Regions from separate parts of the Undibacterium sp. Ji42W genome, predicted to be linked through region 4. Evidence: predicted binding sites of a transcription regulator. Region 4 holds the regulator's gene; each other region holds the start of a gene.

Region 1 (4,722 bases), on a different contig from region 4:
ATTTCTCTGTGTGCACATAACAAAGTGCCAGAACTGGCATTGGTCAAACCAGCAATCAGATTCAATAAGGTCGATTTGCCACAACCAGAATGGCCAATCAAAGTGACGAATTCACCTTTTTTGACATTGAGATTAATATCACGCAGAGCATGGAAACTACCTTTTTTGGTATTAAAGACCATCTCTACCTGATTGATCTCTATATATTTGTTATCGATTTCATTCATGATCATGTCCCCACATCTTCGTAAGTAAAGGCGCGTGCTATTGCCACCAGAATTTGTTCAAGTAGCAGGCCTACCATGCCAATGACGACGATGGCAATGATGATGTGTGGTACGTTCAGATTATTCCATTCATCCCAAACCCAGAAACCTATTCCTACCCCGCCGGTCAGCATTTCTGCCGCGACTATCACTAGCCAGGCCGTGCCTATCGCCAGCCGGACACCGGTCAGCATATATGGCAAGACAGAGGGCAAGAGAATGCGGGTAATGATTTTCCATTCCGACAAATTAAGCACGCGGGCGACATTCATATAATCTTGCGGCACACGCTGTACACCGATCGCGGTATTGATGATCATGGGCCAGATGGAACAGATAAAAATGGACCAGATCGCCGCCGGATGGGCAGACTTGAACACCAGCAAACCGATAGGCAACCAGGCTAGCGGAGAGACTGGTTTCAACAGGCTGATGATGGGATTGAACATGCCGGACAAAAACTTGAAACGTCCTATCAAAAACCCCAACGGTATGCCTACTGCCGCTGCCAGGCCAAAGCCCACCGCCACACGTTTTAACGAGGCATAAATATTCCAGCCTATGCCCTGGTCATTTGGCCCTTTTTGATAAAAGGGGTCAGAAAATACCTTGATGGCTTCCTGCAAAGTCACCCATGGTGAAGGGAAGGTCGTGTTCTTGATTGCGATGATTTCCCAGATCAAAATCAGCATGCCTATGCCAAATAAAGGCGGCAACACACTCAGAAAAGAAGGCCGGAACGAGCGAGGTTTTTTTTCTGTTTTGGGTTTGATTTCCTTTGCCACTTTCACTTCCGTCATTGTTGTTGCAGCGCTGGCTGTATCATCTGTCGCGGGCATGGCACTTTGCACCAAGGTATTCATGACTACTCCTTAAGCCTTGATTTTGAAAGAAGCTGCATAGGCAGCAGGGTTCTTGCCATCCCAGACGGTACCGTCCATGAGCTTGCTGCTGCGCATAATATCTTTGGGAACGGATACCTTGGCCATGGTCGCAGCATCCTTGTAGATATCAATGCGATTGACGGCTTTTGCTACTGCCAGATAATCGGGGTCAGTCTTTAGCAAACCCCAGCGCCTGTGCTGGGTCAGGAACCACATGCCATCTGACAGGTAAGGGAAATTCACTGCACCATCGTTAAAGAATTTCATGTAGTTGGGATCGTCCCAGGTCTTGCCGAGGCCATTTTGATAGCGTCCCAAAATACGTTGATTGATGACATCAACCGAGGTATTGACATAGGACTTATCAGCAATGGTTTCTGCCATTTTGGTCTTGTTGGACAAGGAGGCATCTATCCAGCGGCTGGCATCGAGGATCGCAGCTATCATGGCACGCGCCGTGTTGGGATATTTCTGTACGAATTCAGACGTGGTACCCAATACTTTTTCCGGATGATCTTTCCAGATGTCTTGTGTGGTTGCCGCAGTGATGCCTATGCCATCGGCAATCGCCCTGTGGTTCCAGGGTTCACCTACGCAATAGCCATCCATATTACCGACCCGCATATTTGCCACCATCTGTGGTGGTGGTACGGTAATGACCTTGGCATCTTTCATGGGGTTGATGCCATGTGCAGCCAGCCAGTAATACAGCCACATCGCATGAGTGCCGGTAGGAAAAGTCTGGGCGAAAGTATATTCACGCTTATCAGTCTGCATGAGCTTGGCCAGGCCGGCGCCATCTACTGCGCCCTTCTCTGCCAGCTTCTTCGACAAAGTAATGGCCTGGCCGTTATTGTTCAGCGTCATCAACACGGCCATGTCTTTTTTATTCCCGCCTACGCCGAGTTGCACGCCATAGATCAGGCCATACAGCACATGCGCGGCATCCAGCTCGCCATTGACGAGTTTGTCACGCACGCTGGCCCAGGAGGATTCTTTACTTGGGATAATTTTGATGCCGTATTTTTTATCAAAGCCTAGCACTGACGCCATCACCACAGAAGCACAATCAGTCAGAGGGATGAAGCCTATGTGTACTTCTTCTTTTTCTGGCTTGTCTGATCCCGCTGCCCATACCCCACCTGTACTCAAGCCCATGATGCCCGCTCCACTTGCCAGTGCAGCAGTTTGCAAGAAACTGCGACGTTTGAAATTAGGTTCATTTTCTTCCTGCGTCTTGATGAGGTTGTTAGAAGATTCCTGATTTGACATGTCTGCACTCCAGCTAAATTAATTTCTATTAAGACTTACGCAAAACCGCCCTGGCTGCGTTGTTAGCTCCTCGCCGTACGTAAAGTACTGTCTTCGTCGCTACGCCTTGCCAGGACAATTTTGCGTAAGTCCCGTCGATAATAAAAAAGGTGTCGTTCCACCACGGATAAACCGGATGGAAAGACACCTTTGTCTTGTGAGGTAACCGCCGTTAGTCAGACTCACATTTTTCTTAAGCACCAGCTTTGGCACATTCTTTTGCTACAGCAATTGCCGTGCCAGCTCAAATTAAAGGCCTTAGCTCCTCATGCCAATACTGTGAAGCGAAATCCTCTTAAAAATACCAGTTGCTGCGCACTCAAATGACGCAACGCACCATTTGCATGCACAAGCTTGGCTCAGCCACCGAGCAAATCCGCCACATCCAGCATGCGCTGCGCCAGATCCACCAGCTTCAGGTTCTTTTCCATGGCTTGCTTGCGCATTTTTTGATAAGCCTCGTTTTCTGAAAGATGATGGCGCTCCATCAGCAGCCCCTTGGCACGTTCTATGACTTTGCGTTCTTGCAGCTTGGCCTTGGTATCGGACAATTCACTACGCAGCTTTTGATCAGCATTGAAACGCGCCATGGCAACGTCGAGCACAGGCTTGATGCGCTCAGACTGCAAACCGGCAACCACATAGGCCGAGACCCCAGCTTCCATGGCGGCAGCCATGTTCGACTGGTTGCCATCTTCAGTAAAGAAAACGATGGGGCGAGGTGCATCACGGGTCAGCATCACCATGTGCTCCAGCACATCACGCGAGTCAGATTCAGCATCAATAATGATCATGTCTGGCTGCAACTGGGCGATGCGCTCGCTCATGTAGATGTCGCCAGGAATAACAGCAATGATGTTATAACCCGCTTGCAGCAAACCTATACGCAAGGCGCGTGAGCGGGCCAATTGTGCCTGGGCGTGTTCCTGCAACTCGTCTTCACGCTGGATGACCGTGTTCACCACCACAATCCGCAGACTGGATGATACTGGTGTTGCCGCTTCGTCAGTATTCGCTTTGCCGCGCATTGATGGCCTATGCCAGATATAATTACGTTTACCAGTGATAGCAAGAATCACACCAATCCCTGTGCTGGAAGACAAGCGGCCAATCACTTGCATTCTTGCCATGCCTATGTCATTCGCTTGCTTTTTCCTTACTTAGAAACAGATATGATAGTTCTCGGCGTTGAATCCTCCTGTGACGAAACCGGTCTTGCCTTGTATGACACAGAGCGCGGTCTGCTTGCCCATGCCCTGCATTCGCAAATCGCCATGCATCAGGAATATGGCGGTGTTGTGCCAGAGCTGGCTTCACGCGACCATATACGCCGCGTCCTGCCCTTGCTGACAGAAGTGCTGAGTAAGTCAGAAATAGACAAACAAGCCATTGATGCGATTGCCTATACCCAGGGTCCTGGACTCGCTGGTGCCTTGCTGGTGGGTGCCTCGGTCGCCTGCGGCCTCGCTATGGCGCTGGATAAGCCCGTATTGGGTGTTCATCATCTGGAAGGTCATCTATTGTCCCCCTTACTGGCCAGCCAACCGCCGGAATTCCCCTTCATCGCCCTGCTGGTCTCTGGCGGGCATACACAATTAATGCGTGTCGATGGCGTCGGTCGTTATCAGTTACTGGGAGAAACCCTGGATGATGCTGCTGGTGAAGCCTTTGACAAGTCAGCAAAACTGCTTGGCCTGTCTTATCCCGGTGGGCCTGCTATCTCGCGCATGGCAGAGTTTGGTGACCCAGCAGCCTATCAGTTTCCACGCCCGATGCTGCATTCCAAGGACTTGAACTTCAGTTTCTCTGGCTTGAAAACAGCGGTACTGACGGTTGTTAAAAACCACCCTGTAAATATCTGTGAGCAGGACAAGGCAAATATTGCCCGTGGTTTTGTCGATGCCATCGTCGCCGTGCTGACCGCCAAGTGCGTCACGGCGATGAAGGAAAGTGGCATGAAGCGTCTGGTGATTGCCGGTGGTGTCGGTGCCAACCAGCAGTTACGTGCATCCCTGAATGCCGCAGCGGCAAAGAAGCGTTTTCAGGTGTATTACCCCGAACTGGAATTCTGTACAGACAATGGCGCAATGATCGCCTTTGCCGGTGCGATGCGTCTCAAAAACAATCCCGGCCTGGCGACCAGGGATTACGGTTTCAATGTGAAGCCGCGCTGGCCTTTGCAAGAATTGATTGCCGCCTGATTTTATCCACAGCAGCGCTATTTATAGATACCGCAGCCGACGATCACACTCTCGAATTTC
Region 2 (4,722 bases), 160 kb from region 4:
AGCTGAACAAGTGTATAAGCAGATTCTTGCGTTCCACCCTGAGTCTCACTACATTTTCTTCAACCTGGGTGTTACCCTGACATCCATGGGGCACCTTGATGATGCCAAGACCTGGTACCGCAAGGCTCTGGCACAGAGGCCCAATTTTAGCCATGCGCACTTCAACCTCGCGACTATTTTACAGCGCCAGTCTTTGCTGGACGAAGCTGAACATCACTATAAACAAACCATCAAAGTCGATTCTGGTAACTTTGCCGCTTTTTGCAATCTGGGCATGATATGCAAGGAACGTGGAAAATATGATGAGGCAGAAATCTATTTTGATAAGGCCTTGAAGATCAATGAACTTCATGTAGAAACCCGTAATAACATCGGCTTGATTTTGCAGGAGAAAAATAAGCTGGAAGAAGCGGCGCAATGTTTTCAGGCTATCCTGAAAATACGCCCCGACTTTGCAGATGCGCATTGTAATCTTGGCGATGTCTATAAAAAGCAGACCCGCCTTGAGGATGCAGAAAAGTGTTATAAAACTGCGATATCGCTGCAAGCCGACATTGCCCGCTTTCATTGCAACCTGGGCATCGTCTATCACGAAACGGCACGCTATCTTGAGGCGACAGCCTCTTATCAGCGTGCCCTCAGTCTGGATGCCAACTCACTCAATTTGTTCAGCAATATGGGAAATACATATTCTGATCGCGGCATGCGCGTCGAAGCTGAACAAAGTTATCGCAGGGCGCTGGAAATAGAGCCCGATCATGCTGAGACCTATGGCAATTTACTGTTCCTGCTGAACTATGATCCCGTGCGAAATGCCAGTGAGATTTTTACTGAGTATCAGGTATATGAAGAAAAGTATGCACGTCCTCATCGGAGCAAGTGGCAAGCATTTGCCAACGATAAAAATCCGCATCGCCGAGTAAAAGTTGGCTATGTTTCGCCAGATTTTCGCCGGCATGCAGTGCAATATTTTCTTGAGCCTTTGTTGGCGCATCATGACAAGCAAGCTTTTGAGTTATACGCCTACGCAGAATTAAAATATGAAGACGCAGTCACTGAGCGTTACAAAAGTTATGTGGATCACTGGGTGCCGACGGCAGGTCTGTCTGATAACGAGCTGGCAGAGAGAATCCGGGCTGACGGCATAGACATTCTGATTGATCTTGCTGGCCACACGGGGAGTAACCGCTTGCAAGTATTTGCCCGCAAGCCAGCCCCGGTACAGGTTTCATGGCTGGGTTATGGTTATACCACCGGCCTGAAGGCGATTGATTATTTTCTGACAGATGATACTTGCGCTCCACCAGGCGCTGAAGCGGTATTTTCAGAGCAGCCCTGGCGCCTGGAGACGCCATCGTTTGCATATCGTCCTGCTGAGGGGATGGGAGAGGTCAGCCCGCTGCCCGCCCTCAAAAATGGTTACATAACTCTGGGAACGCTGACCAGGTCAGTCAGGATTAATCATCTCACCATACGTATATGGGCGGCGATTCTTGAAAAAATAGAAGGCGCAAAATTATTAATCAATAGCGGGAATTTTAAAAACGCCGATTTGCGCCGGGATCTTGAAGAAAAATTTGCGGCCCTTGGCATACACAAGTCCCGTCTGGACATAGGATACGATACTCCGCCCTGGAACACCCTGAGAAAGATCGATATAGGCCTGGACTGTTTCCCGCACAATTCCGGAACTACGCTGTTTGAGACTTTGTATATGGGCGTGCCCTATGTGACACTGGCCGGACGACCCAGTGTTGGTTTGCTCGGAAGCTCAATCCTGAAAGGTATTGATCATCCTGAATGGATAGCGCAAAGCGAGCAGGAATATATCGATAAAGTCGTAGAACTTGCCAGTAATACCAGTGCGCTTGCGCTAGTGCGTGACAATTTGCGCGAGCAAATGACGCATAGCAAGCTTATGGATGAGGAGGGATTTTCATCTAAAGTAGATACCGCCTTGCGTAGCATGTGGATCAAATGGTGCGAACACACTAGCTAATAAGCGTGGCTCAATAGGCTTGTAATCTGGCATCTTTTTAATCAAGCACAATATATAGCTTGATTGAAAAGGGTACGAGGTGCAAGTTCAGCATTGCTCCAACCTTGACAGGTTTAATGCCAGATATTAGCACCCACCCTGGCCTGGTTTCAAACCGCGAATTGGATCACACACAGTGCCTGTGTTTGTCCATACCATATTACTTTGTCCAGAACTGATTGACGGCGACAATATGATGCTCAACGCAGCGCCAGTGGTGGTGGTAGCGCCTGTCGTTGTTTGCGTAATCACACCTGCATTAGAAATGGAGGGTGCATTATTGGTCAAAAATTTTGACGTGATGACAATGGGAATGGAATTGCTGCCCATGACTGTGCAGTTTGCCCAGCCATTTTCATTCTGGTAGCAAATGGATAATTCTTTTTTCAGGCTGTTGAGTTCGGATATCGCACCCGACGCACGCGTGCGTGAAACATAATCAGAATATTGTGGAAAAGCGATTGCTGCCAGGATGCCAATAATAGCAACCACGATCATCAATTCTATGAGTGTGAAGCCTCGCTGAATTGTTGTTGAATAACTTTGCATTTCTTTCTCCTCAGCAGCAAAAAGCAGTGTAGTCACGGTATAGACGCAAATTTTGTGCCAATCATGTGACTGCGCCTAAAATTGCCACTCGTATGCTAAAGCTGAACGCTTAAGGTCACAATTGTTCTTGCTCTTAGCTTGCAATTGTTTGCCTTGTTGATACAGGAGAAATGCCAACTAGAGAGTCAGCAAGGAATAGAAATTCTTGCGACCTGAAATGGTGGGAAACTATTTGGCTATGGGAAAATATCGGCCTGTGCTGTACTTATATTGATGAATTTCTGACATAAGGCACAATGTTCTTGTCATTTTAGTTTTTATTTTGAAAAATGCTAAAACGACAAATGTCAATGACAAAAAACGTCAATGTAATACAAAAATTTGCACATGTTTCGAAATTGTTACACTTTAGGTCAGTATTTTTTTAATAATGCAACAAAAGTTGATATTTTCAACGGGTCACTTTGGCAAGTGATGATCGACTTAAAACCCTAGGGCCGCACCATCTGGATTGCGCGGGTCTGAATACCCGGCAAATCCTTGCGGGACTATTTGTATGGTCTGGGTCTTGCCGAGCGTGCCTGTCGGGCGTAATACCTGTCCCTTTTGTTCCAGCAGGCGCAGTGTGTCCATGCTGATGCCTTTTTCAAAGCGCAATTGGTCTGGCATCCATTGCTGGTGTATGCGCGGCGAGATGGTGGCTTCGGCCACGTTCATGTCATGGTCTATGACATTCAATATGGTTTGCAGCGTTGTCGTGATAATGCGGCTGCCACCAGGGCTGCCCGTCACCAGGAAGGGCTTGCCGTCCTTGAGTACGATCGTTGGTGACATAGAGCTTAAAGGCCGCTTCCAGCCCTGTACGGCGTTGGCATCGCCGCCCAGCAAACCAAAGGCATTTGGCACACCTGCCTTGACTGAAAAATCATCCATTTCATTGTTCAGGACGATGCCGGTGCCCGTGGCGACGATGCCGCTGCCAAAGTTCAGGTTCAGAGTGTAAGTCGTGGCGACGATGTTACCGAATTTGTCAGCGACGCTGTAATGCGTGGTCTGGTCGCTTTCATAGGGCAGGGGTTTGCCGGGTTTGATGTCGGCAGAAGGCGTAGCGCGGTCAGCTTGTATTTTCTTGACCAGTTCATCTGCATAGGCGCGCGAAGTCAGGCCTTTGATCGGCACCTTGTAATAGTCAGGGTCACCCAGAAATTCAGAACGGTCTGCATAGGCCAGTTTCATTACCTCGCTCAATTGGTGCAGCGTCTGAGCACTATTCGCTCCCTGCTCCTTCAGCGGGTAATGTTCCAGCATGTTCAACATTTGTATGATGTGTACGCCACCAGAGCTCGGTGGCGGCATGGAGACCACGTCATAGCCGCGATAATTGCCACGCACCGGGATGCGTTCCACTGCCTTGTAATTCTTCAGGTCACTGACAGAAATCAAGCCCTCATGCTGCTGCATTTCAGCAATGATTTTTTTTGCGACTGCACCTTCATAAAATGCTGACGGGCCTTGTTCGGCAATCAGGCGCAACGATTGTGCCAGATCTTTTTGCAGCAAGCGCTCACCTGCGAGCATAGGCTTGCCATCCTTGAAAAAAATTGCGCGGCTGGCTGGCCATTTGCCGAGCTGATTTTTGCTGGAATCTATTACCTCCGCCAGATGCGGGCTGATCTCAAAACCCTGGTCGGCCAGGCGTATCGCCGGGGCGATGACATCTTTCCATTTCATGCTGCCATATTTGCGCAAAGCCAGGTCCATGCCCGCTACCGTGCCGGGTATGCCGACCGCCAGATGACTATACAGGGATTTACCGGAGATGACATTGCCCTTTGCATCGAGGTACATGTCACGACTGGCTTTTTCTGGTGCCAGCTCACGAAAATCCAGTGCGATATCCTTGCCTGATTTGCTGTCATGAATAATCATGAAGCCGCCGCCACCGATATTACCTGCGTTAGGCAACACCACAGCCAGCGCAAAGCCGACAGCCACCGCAGCATCTACCGCGTTGCCTCCACGCTTGAGTATGTCCAGACCAACCTGAGTCGCCAGCGCCTGCTCGGTCGCCACCATACCTTGTTTGGCATAGACCGGGCTAATGATGGGGTAGCTGGTGTCATATTTGATACCAG
Region 3 (4,722 bases), on a different contig from region 4:
TGGAGGGCCTGGCTTATGCCTTGCGAGAAGGCAAGGAGCGCATAGAAAAGCGTAGCGGTGTAGCGATTACAGAATTGCGTATCTCAGGCGGCGGTTCGCAAAGTGACGCCGCCATGCAATTAACGGCCGATATCTTTGGCTTGCCTACTTCACGCCCGCATATCTACGAAACATCAGGCCTGGGTGCCGCAATTGATGCGGCAGTAGGCTTGGGCTTGCACCCCAGCTTTGATGTTGCCATCAAAGAGATGACACGTATAGGCAAAACCTTTGAGCCTATCGCTCATCATCACCAGATCTACAATGAGCTGTATCACCGCGTCTACCAAAAAATGTATGCCCGTCTCCAGCCCTTATATAAGGAGATACAGCAAATTACTGGATACCCAAAAATGCACTGATTCTGCATGGTGGTGTCTGCCCTGCTATGATTAGCAGCATGATGACTATCGTTCTTTTGCCTGGCATGGATGGCACGGACACTCTTTATGACCCTTTGCGCAAGGCCTCGGGTGGGTATTGTAAACTGATCGTTGCCAGTTATCCTGTTGATCAGGTGCTGGATTACGCAACTCTGGAAACAGTAGCGCGGTGTTACCTTCCTGTAGATGAAGACTACATCTTGCTGGGCGAATCCTTTTCTGGCCCCATCGCCATTTCCATTGCAGCCAGCCATCCTCCGGGCTTACTCGGTTTGATTCTTTGTGCCAGCTTTGCCTCTAATCCAAAACCCTGGCTTGCGCATTTCAGGCATGTCCTGCCTTACCTGCCATTGGCAGCGGCTCCAGCTGCAGCACTCAATTATTTTCTTTTGGGTAAATTCTCAACTCTGGAGCTACGTGAGTTATTGGTCAAGGCGCTGGCAACAGTTTTACCAAAGGTGCTGAAAGCGAGAATGCGTTGTGTGCTGTTGATCGATAACAGGCACAAGCTTGCCAGTATCAAAGTGCCTGTGCATTATCTGTATGCCAGGCAAGACAGGCTGGTCCCATTTTCTGCTTATACCGATATTTATGACTATCTGCCTGCGACACTACTGCATGAGTTTGATGCGCCGCATTTTTTATTACAGACGAAGGCTACAGAAGTAGCAGCCCTTATTGGAGACTTGTTGCCAACTTTGAAACGGCTAAATTTGCAGAACCAGGAATAAGGTCATTTGGTTTTAGTCTTTCTTTCTGCACAAATTAAGAGCAAGCATGCACTGGAATGTGGATTTTATTGCTGGCAGAATCTGCTGTCTGGTAATTTTCACCAAATTGGGTTTTATTCTGGTTTTGTTGCAATGCGGTAGTTGGCACGTTATCTGCTATTAGTGAATGGAAATTTGTTTTTTGTTCCATGACCTCATCACTATCAGGAGAAAACATGTCACGTCGTACTGTTTTGAAAGCAACTGCTGTCGCCGCAATGACCCTGGCCGCCTCCGGCTGGCTCACGCAGGCACAGGCTGCCGATACCATCAAGGTCGGCATTCTGCATTCCCTGTCTGGCACTATGGCAATCTCGGAGACATCTCTCAAAGATGTGGCCCTGATGACGATAGATGAAATCAATGCCAAGGGTGGTGTCATGGGTAAAAAGCTGGAAGCGGTGATTGTAGATCCTGCCTCCAACTGGCCGCTGTTTGCAGAAAAAGCTCGTCAGTTGGTGTCGCAAGACAAGGTATCTGTGGTGTTTGGTTGCTGGACATCGGTATCGCGCAAATCTGTACTGCCCGTTTTCAAGGAACTCAATAGCCTGCTGTTTTACCCAGTGCAGTATGAAGGTGAAGAGCTTGAGAAAAATGTTTTCTATACAGGTGCCGCACCTAACCAGCAAGCCATTCCTGCCACTGAATACCTGATGTCGAAAGAGGGCGGTGGTGCCAAGCGTTTTGTCTTGCTGGGTACTGACTATGTGTACCCACGTACCACCAACAAAATCCTGCGCGCATTCTTGCATAGCAAAGGTGTCAAGGAGACGGATATCGATGAGGTCTATACGCCATTCGGCCACTCTGATTACCAGACCATCGTTGCCAATATCAAGAAATTTGCAGCAGGTGGCAAGACTGCGGTTATCTCCACCATCAATGGTGACTCCAACGTTCCATTTTATAAGGAGCTTGGTAATGCTGGCCTGAAGGCTACGGATGTACCTGTCGTCGCATTTTCAGTCGGTGAAGAAGAATTGCGCGGTGTCGATACCAAGCCATTGGTGGGTCATCTGGCCGCCTGGAATTACTTCCAGTCTGTGAAAAATCCGGTGAATACCGAATTCATCAAGAAGTGGAAAGACTATGCTGCCGCCAAAAAACTGCCTAATGCAGCGACAGTTGTCACCAATGATCCTATGGAAGCAACTTATGTAGGCATGTATATGTGGAAACAGGCCGTTGAAAAAGCCAAGTCCACAGAGACGGACAAAGTCATCGCCGCCATGGGCGGGCAGACTTTCAAGGCACCCTCCGGTTTTGAATTGACGATGGATAAAACCAATCATCACCTGCACAAGCCAGTCATGATAGGCGAGATCAAGGCCGATGGTCAGTTCAGCGTCGTTTATAAAACCAAGACACCTATCCGTGCACAACCTTGGAGCCCTTACATCCCAGGTAATGAGGGCAAGCAGAAACTGTAATTTTAAGAAGTAACGCCAGTACTCAGGGTCCACATGATGATTGCCCTGAGTACTGTTCTGGATTTCCCCATCCCTGACCTGGTTGCTTATGATATTTCGTAAAGTATGCGCGAGCATAGTCATGTTCGTGTTCAGTCTGGCAGCGCACGCGGCTATCGATGGCAAGCTCTTGCAGGCACTGGCGGGTGAAGACCCTGATGCGCGCATTGTTGCGGTCAATTCCATCGCAGACTTGGGTAATGAAGAGGCGGTGGAAGTATTGACTGCACTGAAAAATGAAACTTTGTTTGCTAAGGACGTCGCAGTCTATTTGGTTGATGGTGAACAGGCAAAGGACCTCAGCACTGGAAAAATGCAAAAGCTGCCGGAGGATGCCGAGGCGATCACCATCAATAATCGCCTGCGTGCCGCGCTGGATAGCGCGCTGTCAGGCCTGAGATTATTTTCACCAGACAAAAATACCCGCCTCGTCGCCGCCACTGCGCTGGAAAAAGAAGCAACGCCAGAACAATTACCCTTGCTGAACAAAGCCTATCTGAAAGAAAACGATAGCGAAATCAAATCCCGTCTGCAAATGTTGATTGCCACTGCCAATTTGCAAGCTAGCGATCCAGTGGTGCGCAAGGCTGCCGTCAAGGCATTGCTGGACAGCCCCAACCCCAATTTAAAACCTGTGCTGCAAAAAATGCTGGCACAGAATCCCGATGGCAGTTACAACGAAGCCGATGCCAGCATACGCCTGGAGGCTGCCAATACCCTGAATGCTATCGATGGACGTCTGGCACGCATGGAATTTGTTGGCAACCTGTTTTATGGTGTCTCGCTGGGTAGCGTTCTGCTACTGGCTGCCCTGGGCCTGGCAATCACTTTTGGCCTGATGGGCATCATCAATATGGCCCATGGCGAATTGCTGATGATAGGTGCTTACACCACCTATGTCTGCCAGATGCTGTTCCGTAAATTCATGCCTGGCGCTGTCGATGCCTATTTATTGCTGGCTTTGCCTGCCGCCTTCCTGGTTTCTGCCGCGGTTGGTATTTTGCTGGAAAGAACGGTCATACGCTGGTTATATGGTCGCCCACTGGAGACCCTGTTATGCACCTGGGGGATCAGCCTGATCTTGATGCAGGCGGTGCGCTCTATCTTTGGTGCGCAAAATGTCGAGGTCGCTAATCCTTCCTGGATGTCTGGCGGTATCACGGTGCTGGGTTCGCTGGTGCTATCTTATAACCGCATCATCATTATCTTCTTTGCGCTGTTCGTGGTGCTGGCTGTCTGGCTGATCCTGAACAAGACACGCCTGGGCTTATTCGTGCGTGCCGTGACACAAAACCGGCGTATGGCTGATTGCGTAGGTGTGGCAACCGGCAAGATAGACATGCTGACTTTTGGCCTGGGTTCAGGCATTGCAGGTCTTGGTGGTGTGGCCTTGTCGCAGTTAGGTAATGTCGGCCCTGACCTGGGGCAAAACTATATCGTCGATTCTTTCATGGTCGTCGTACTGGGAGGAGTAGGGCAGTTGGCGGGCACCGTGATTGCAGCTTTTGGACTGGGTGAAGTGAATAAGTTCCTGGAGCCGGTGGCTGGCGCTGTCATGGCCAAGATCGTCATCCTGGTATTCATCATCATTTTCATACAACGCAGACCGCAAGGCTTGTTTGCGCTCAAAGGCAGGAGTGTGGAATGAGTGCGATTACGACTACAACGATTGCAACAGCAAAGGGTCTGTTTTCCACACCGGCATGGACAGGCATACTGGTGTGCGCAGTGATTGCAGTATTGCTGCCCATTCTTAATCTGAGCTTTCCTGCTGGCCATGTCTTGCATATTTCCAGCTACACGATTGCCCTGGTTGGCAAGTTCATGTGCTATGCCCTGGCTGCGCTGGCGCTTGACCTGGTCTGGGGTTATACCGGGATTCTATCCCTAGGGCATGGGGTATTCTTTGCACTGGGTGCTTATGCACATGGCATGTATCTGATGCGAGCGATTGGCCGTGATGGTGTCTATCAAAGCAATCTGCCTGACTTCATGGTTTTCCTGGACTGGAAAACCTATCCCTGGTATTGGGCGATGACAGACAGCTTCTGGTATTGCATG
Region 4 (4,722 bases):
CTATGCACATGATCAAAACATCATTTAGCGTCACACGCTTGATCAGCCTGGCCTGCCTGGGGCTAGCCTGTGTTTCTGCCAATGCAGAAAAAGCCGACAGCAACAAGGAAACCATCATCAAAGCAGGGTATGGCATCAGTGATGGCAAAGCCAGCGTCAGCAGATTATCCAAGGGCGTGTCCCTGGTGCGCGGCACCCTGACCGTCACTTCTGAGAGTGCTGTCGTGACCGAAGCCCCGAATGGCGATCAGTTTGTTGTTCTGACAGGTGGCAGTGGCCGCAAAGTCACCTTCCGCCAGAAACGCGATGGTGGCCCTGACTTGTGGGTTGATGGCGAAGCAGACCGCGCTGAATATAACCAGAGTACAGAAATCGTCAAATTCATTTCCAAGGCCAAGGTACGCTATCTCGAAGGCAAGCGCGTCACCCAGGAACAAGAAGGTGAATACTTGTCTTATGACAGCAAGAATGATGTTTTTGTTGGCACGAATTCAACGAGCGGCCAGCATGTGGATGGCTCAGGCAATATCACCATTACCTTGCAACCAAAACCAGAAAAACAGGCTAAATAAGATGACAGCACAGTCAAGCAGCACCTTGCTTGTCAAGGGCTTGCAAAAGCGTTACGGTGCGCGCCAGGTGGTGCGCGATGTATCACTGCTATTGAAAAGCGGTGAGGTAGTCGGTTTGCTAGGCCCGAATGGCGCAGGCAAGACTACTTCGTTTTACATGATCGTTGGCCTGGTGCCCTCAGACGCAGGAGACATCACGATTGATGATGTGAATATCTCGCAACTGCCTATCCATGAACGTGCCGTACTGGGTCTGTCTTACCTGCCGCAAGAGGCATCAGTGTTCCGCAAGCTGACGGTAGAAGACAATATCCGCGCTGTACTCGAATTGCAAAAAGACAGCGAAGGCAAGTATCTCGGTGCCAAGAAAATTGAGCAAAGGCTCAATGCCCTGCTGGCAGATTTACAGATAGAAAAAATACGCGAAAGCCAGGCGCTGTCACTGTCAGGTGGTGAGCGTCGCCGCGTCGAAATTGCCCGTGCACTGGCGACCAACCCACGCTTTGTCTTGCTGGATGAACCCTTTGCCGGTGTTGATCCTATCGCCGTCATCGAAATCCAGCGCATCGTGCGCTTCCTCAAGGAACGCGGCATAGGTGTGCTGATCACCGATCATAATGTGCGCGAAACCCTGGGCATCTGCGATCATGCCTACATCATCAATCAAGGAGCGGTACTTGCCAGCGGCAAGCCTGACGACATCATACAAAATGAATCTGTACGTCGCGTTTATCTCGGAGAACACTTCCGGATGTGACGGGAATCATCATGAAACAAAGCCTGCAACTACGTACCTCACAACATCTGGCCTTAACGCCGCAATTGCAGCAATCAATACGATTATTGCAGTTATCCACTTTGGAATTGCATCAGGAGCTGGAGACGCTGCTGACCGATAATCCCATGCTGGAACGCGTCGATGATCCCCTCGATCACGCCGTGCGCCTGCTGGCCGATGGTGCCATTAATACCAGCAGCACTTCTGCCGATGCGGGCATGGAAGCACCAGTGCCAAGAGACGACAGCGACAGGTCTGCCGACCCAGCCCCGGCTGATGCAGAAACCGTCGTCAGTAACGACAGCACCACCTCCAGCGAAGAAGACTGGGGCTTTGATGATGTGCAGCATGGCAGCAAATCTGGCGATGATGAAGATGGCCGCCCGCAGCTGGGTGCAGCCCATGTCACCCTGCGTGAGCACTTGCTGGAACAGATGCGCCTGAACCTGCGTGAACCGCGTGACCGCGCCCTGGTCGAGTTGATGATCGATGCGCTCGACAATAATGGTTACCTGACCGAAACATTAGATGAAATACATGCCAGTTTGCCACTGGAGTTGTTTGTAGAACCAGAAGAACTGGCTTTTGCCCTGAACATGCTGCAAAGCTTTGACCCGGCAGGTGTCGGTGCGCGCAGCCCGTCAGAATGCCTGGCCCTGCAAATCAAGCGCTTACCAAAAGTTGCTTTCGTCACACGCAGGCTGGCATTGCAAATTGTTGAAACACAACTGACTTTATTTGCACAAAGAGATTTCACCAAACTCAAGAAAATCCTCGACTGTGATGACGAAGATTTGCGCGATGCACAAACTGTGATCAGGATGTGCAAACCCAGACCTGGCATTGCTTTTGCTGCCGATGAATCTGATTATGTCGTGCCAGACGTGATCGTCAGAAAATCTACTAACGGCTGGCAAGTCATGTTGAATCAGGATGTCATGCCCAGGCTGCGGGTAAGCAGCATGTATGCCAACATCATGAAGCAAAACCGTGGCGAAGCTGGCATGGGCGCACAATTGCAAGAAGCCCGTTGGCTGATCAAGAATATGCGCCAGCGTTTTGAGACTATATTGCGCGTTGCACAAGCCATAGTCGAAAGGCAACGCAATTTTTTCACGCACGGTGCTGTTGCTATGCGACCCCTTGTTTTGCGCGAAATTGCTGATACACTAGGATTACACGAGAGCACTATCTCCCGTGTTACAACTCAAAAATACATGTTGACCCCACATGGCATGTTTGAGTTGAAGTACTTTTTCGGCAGCCATGTCGCGACGGAAACAGGGGGTGAAGCATCTTCCACCGCGATACGTGCACTCATCAAGCAGTTGATAGGAGCAGAAGACCAGAAAAGCCCACTCTCTGATAGCAAAATTGCAGACATGCTGGGTGAACAGGGCATGGTAATTGCCCGACGGACAGTTGCCAAATACCGTGAAGCCCTCAAAATCCCCCCAGTCAGTTTGCGTAAATCTTTGTAAGCAGTCCTTGTAATCACGGTTTGAATTGCTATATATGATTTAGCTCAAGGCAAATAAATGCTGAGAGCGTATCATTACAGCAAGCAACATCACTATAGGAGCACAGTATGAATCTCACCATCAGTGGACATCACGTCGAAGTAACTCCTGCAATTCGTGAATATGTACATACCAAACTAGAACGTATCAGGCGGCATTTCGACCAGGTCATTGATATCGCCGTCATCCTGACGGTGGACAAGCTCCGGGAAAAGGATAAACGACACAAAGCCGACATTAATCTGCATATCAGCGGTAAAGATATCCACGTTGAAAGTCTGGCGCATGATCTGTATGCGGCAATCGATGCACTGGTAGATAAACTTGATCGCCAGGTCATCAAGCACAAAGATAAAATGCAAGACCATCAGCACGACGCCATCAAGCACATACCTGATCCGGCATCGGCTTCATAAGACCCCAGTCCTTACCCTGACAGGGTTGTGGACATCCAAAACAAGGACGCTAAAGGCGTCCTTTTTGTTGGGTGCATGGTTTTGAGGTTAACAATTTACATCAATCAGTAACTGAATTACCCTGAGAAAATCCGCATACTTATTAACCGTCATTCTACCTGGCTAGCTCTCCAGCATAGATTTAGCTGAAATCCGCCTGGCTAGTGCGTTCGTAGCGTGAATGCCTTGCAACAATCCTGTACGCGTATTAACGTCATTCCAGCATGCTTTTGGCTGGAATCCAGCGGCGTTCGTCGTATGCCGTGGCGTTTTTTTACATGTGGCACTTTGACTAAAACGTTTGCTCTCCGTGGATACAAGCCGGGTCTCGGCCCGGCAGCCGAAATACTTTCTTTGCGTCGCCAAAGTAAGTATTCAAAGAAAGGCGACCCAGGCGTAGCCGCCCCTACGGGGTGCCCATTTGTGCAGTACAAAAAATGGGAAGATCCGAAACTCGCCTGCGGCCTTGCCCTTAGGAACATGCGCTTGCAAGCGCATGCCGTTACGCAGGCGTGCAGCATGCTGCACGAAACCCCTGCTACACCTCAAACAGCGGCTCTTCTTTTTCCATTTTCTGTACTGCACAAATGGCGGCTACACATGGGAACTGCGGAAAATCAAAAACAACATAAACCCCAAAGTCAAACCCAACGGCAACCACAACCAGTCCTTACGCTATTTCCTCATAAACATATACACCCCGTGACGCCCAGGCCCGACAAAGTTAAAATAGCAGCTTCATCCCCTACCCTGCATAGTCAACCACCATGAGCGAATTTGTACTTACCACCGTCAAGAACAATATAGGCTACATCACCCTAGACAGACCCAAAGCTTTGAACTCGCTGTCACTCGATATGGTAAGAGCGCTGACGACGACCTTGCTGGCCTGGCAGGATGATCAGAGCGTGCGTGCCGTGTTTATCCACAGCAGCAGCGAGAAAGCATTTTGTGCTGGTGGTGATATCCGTTTTTTCTATGATGTCGGCACGGCCACACCCAAAGGTGACTCCGCCCTGCTGGAAGATTTTTTCACGGAAGAGTATGCCTTAAATCATTTAATCCATTTCTACCCAAAACCCTATATCGCGCTGATGAATGGCGTGGTCATGGGGGGCGGCATGGGTATCGCACAGGCAGGGCCAGATTGCCGTTTGCGTATCGTCACTGAGCGTACCAAGATGGCCATGCCGGAAGTGAATATCGGTCTTTTCCCTGACGTAGGGGGCGGCTATTTCCTGTCGCGCACTGAGGGGGAAATTGGTACTTACCTTGGATTGACTGGCGATATCATCACTGCCGCTGATGCCATCTATGCCGGTCTGGCGGATGTCTATATACCTACTGCAGAAATACCGGCACTGATGAATTTGCTCAGTGAAAGCACCGCCACGGAC

Evidence for each region. Region 4 encodes sigma-54, which starts transcription at its own class of promoters, with help from an activator protein. Its sites were predicted from a motif close to TGGCANGNAANCTGCTTT; they were not measured.
Region 1: the regulator sigma-54 is predicted to act here: its motif matches at 3,527-3,544, upstream of ACO0LG_RS19810 (ANTAR domain-containing response regulator).
Region 2: the regulator sigma-54 is predicted to act here: its motif matches at 2,630-2,647, upstream of ACO0LG_RS24125 (pilin).
Region 3: the regulator sigma-54 is predicted to act here: its motif matches at 1,296-1,313, upstream of urtA (urea ABC transporter substrate-binding protein).

What each region holds. Positions count from the first base shown of each region.
Region 1 is NZ_JBMPOV010000009.1:85,406-90,127, reverse strand. Features, by position in the region: gene ACO0LG_RS19825 (ABC transporter ATP-binding protein) at 1-227, opposite strand, end outside; gene ntrB (nitrate ABC transporter permease) at 230-1,129, opposite strand; gene ACO0LG_RS19815 (CmpA/NrtA family ABC transporter substrate-binding protein) at 1,139-2,308, opposite strand; gene ACO0LG_RS19810 (ANTAR domain-containing response regulator) at 2,821-3,489, opposite strand; gene tsaD (tRNA (adenosine(37)-N6)-threonylcarbamoyltransferase complex transferase subunit TsaD) at 3,634-4,662, shown strand; gene ACO0LG_RS19800 (cache domain-containing protein) at 4,680-4,722, opposite strand, start outside.
Region 2 is NZ_JBMPOV010000012.1:156,392-161,113, forward strand. Features, by position in the region: gene ACO0LG_RS24120 (tetratricopeptide repeat protein) at 1-1,999, shown strand, start outside; gene ACO0LG_RS24125 (pilin) at 2,126-2,587, opposite strand; gene ggt (gamma-glutamyltransferase) at 3,071-4,722, opposite strand, start outside.
Region 3 is NZ_JBMPOV010000004.1:327,726-332,447, reverse strand. Features, by position in the region: gene ACO0LG_RS10835 (FGGY-family carbohydrate kinase) at 1-401, shown strand, start outside; gene ACO0LG_RS10830 (alpha/beta fold hydrolase) at 440-1,153, shown strand; gene urtA (urea ABC transporter substrate-binding protein) at 1,369-2,622, shown strand; gene urtB (urea ABC transporter permease subunit UrtB) at 2,711-4,309, shown strand; gene urtC (urea ABC transporter permease subunit UrtC) at 4,306-4,722, shown strand, end outside.
Region 4 is NZ_JBMPOV010000012.1:798-5,519, reverse strand. Features, by position in the region: gene ACO0LG_RS23460 (LptA/OstA family protein) at 9-572, shown strand; gene lptB (LPS export ABC transporter ATP-binding protein) at 574-1,329, shown strand; gene ACO0LG_RS23450 (RNA polymerase factor sigma-54) at 1,341-2,831, shown strand; gene hpf (ribosome hibernation-promoting factor, HPF/YfiA family) at 2,939-3,286, shown strand; gene ACO0LG_RS23440 (enoyl-CoA hydratase/isomerase family protein) at 4,093-4,722, shown strand, end outside.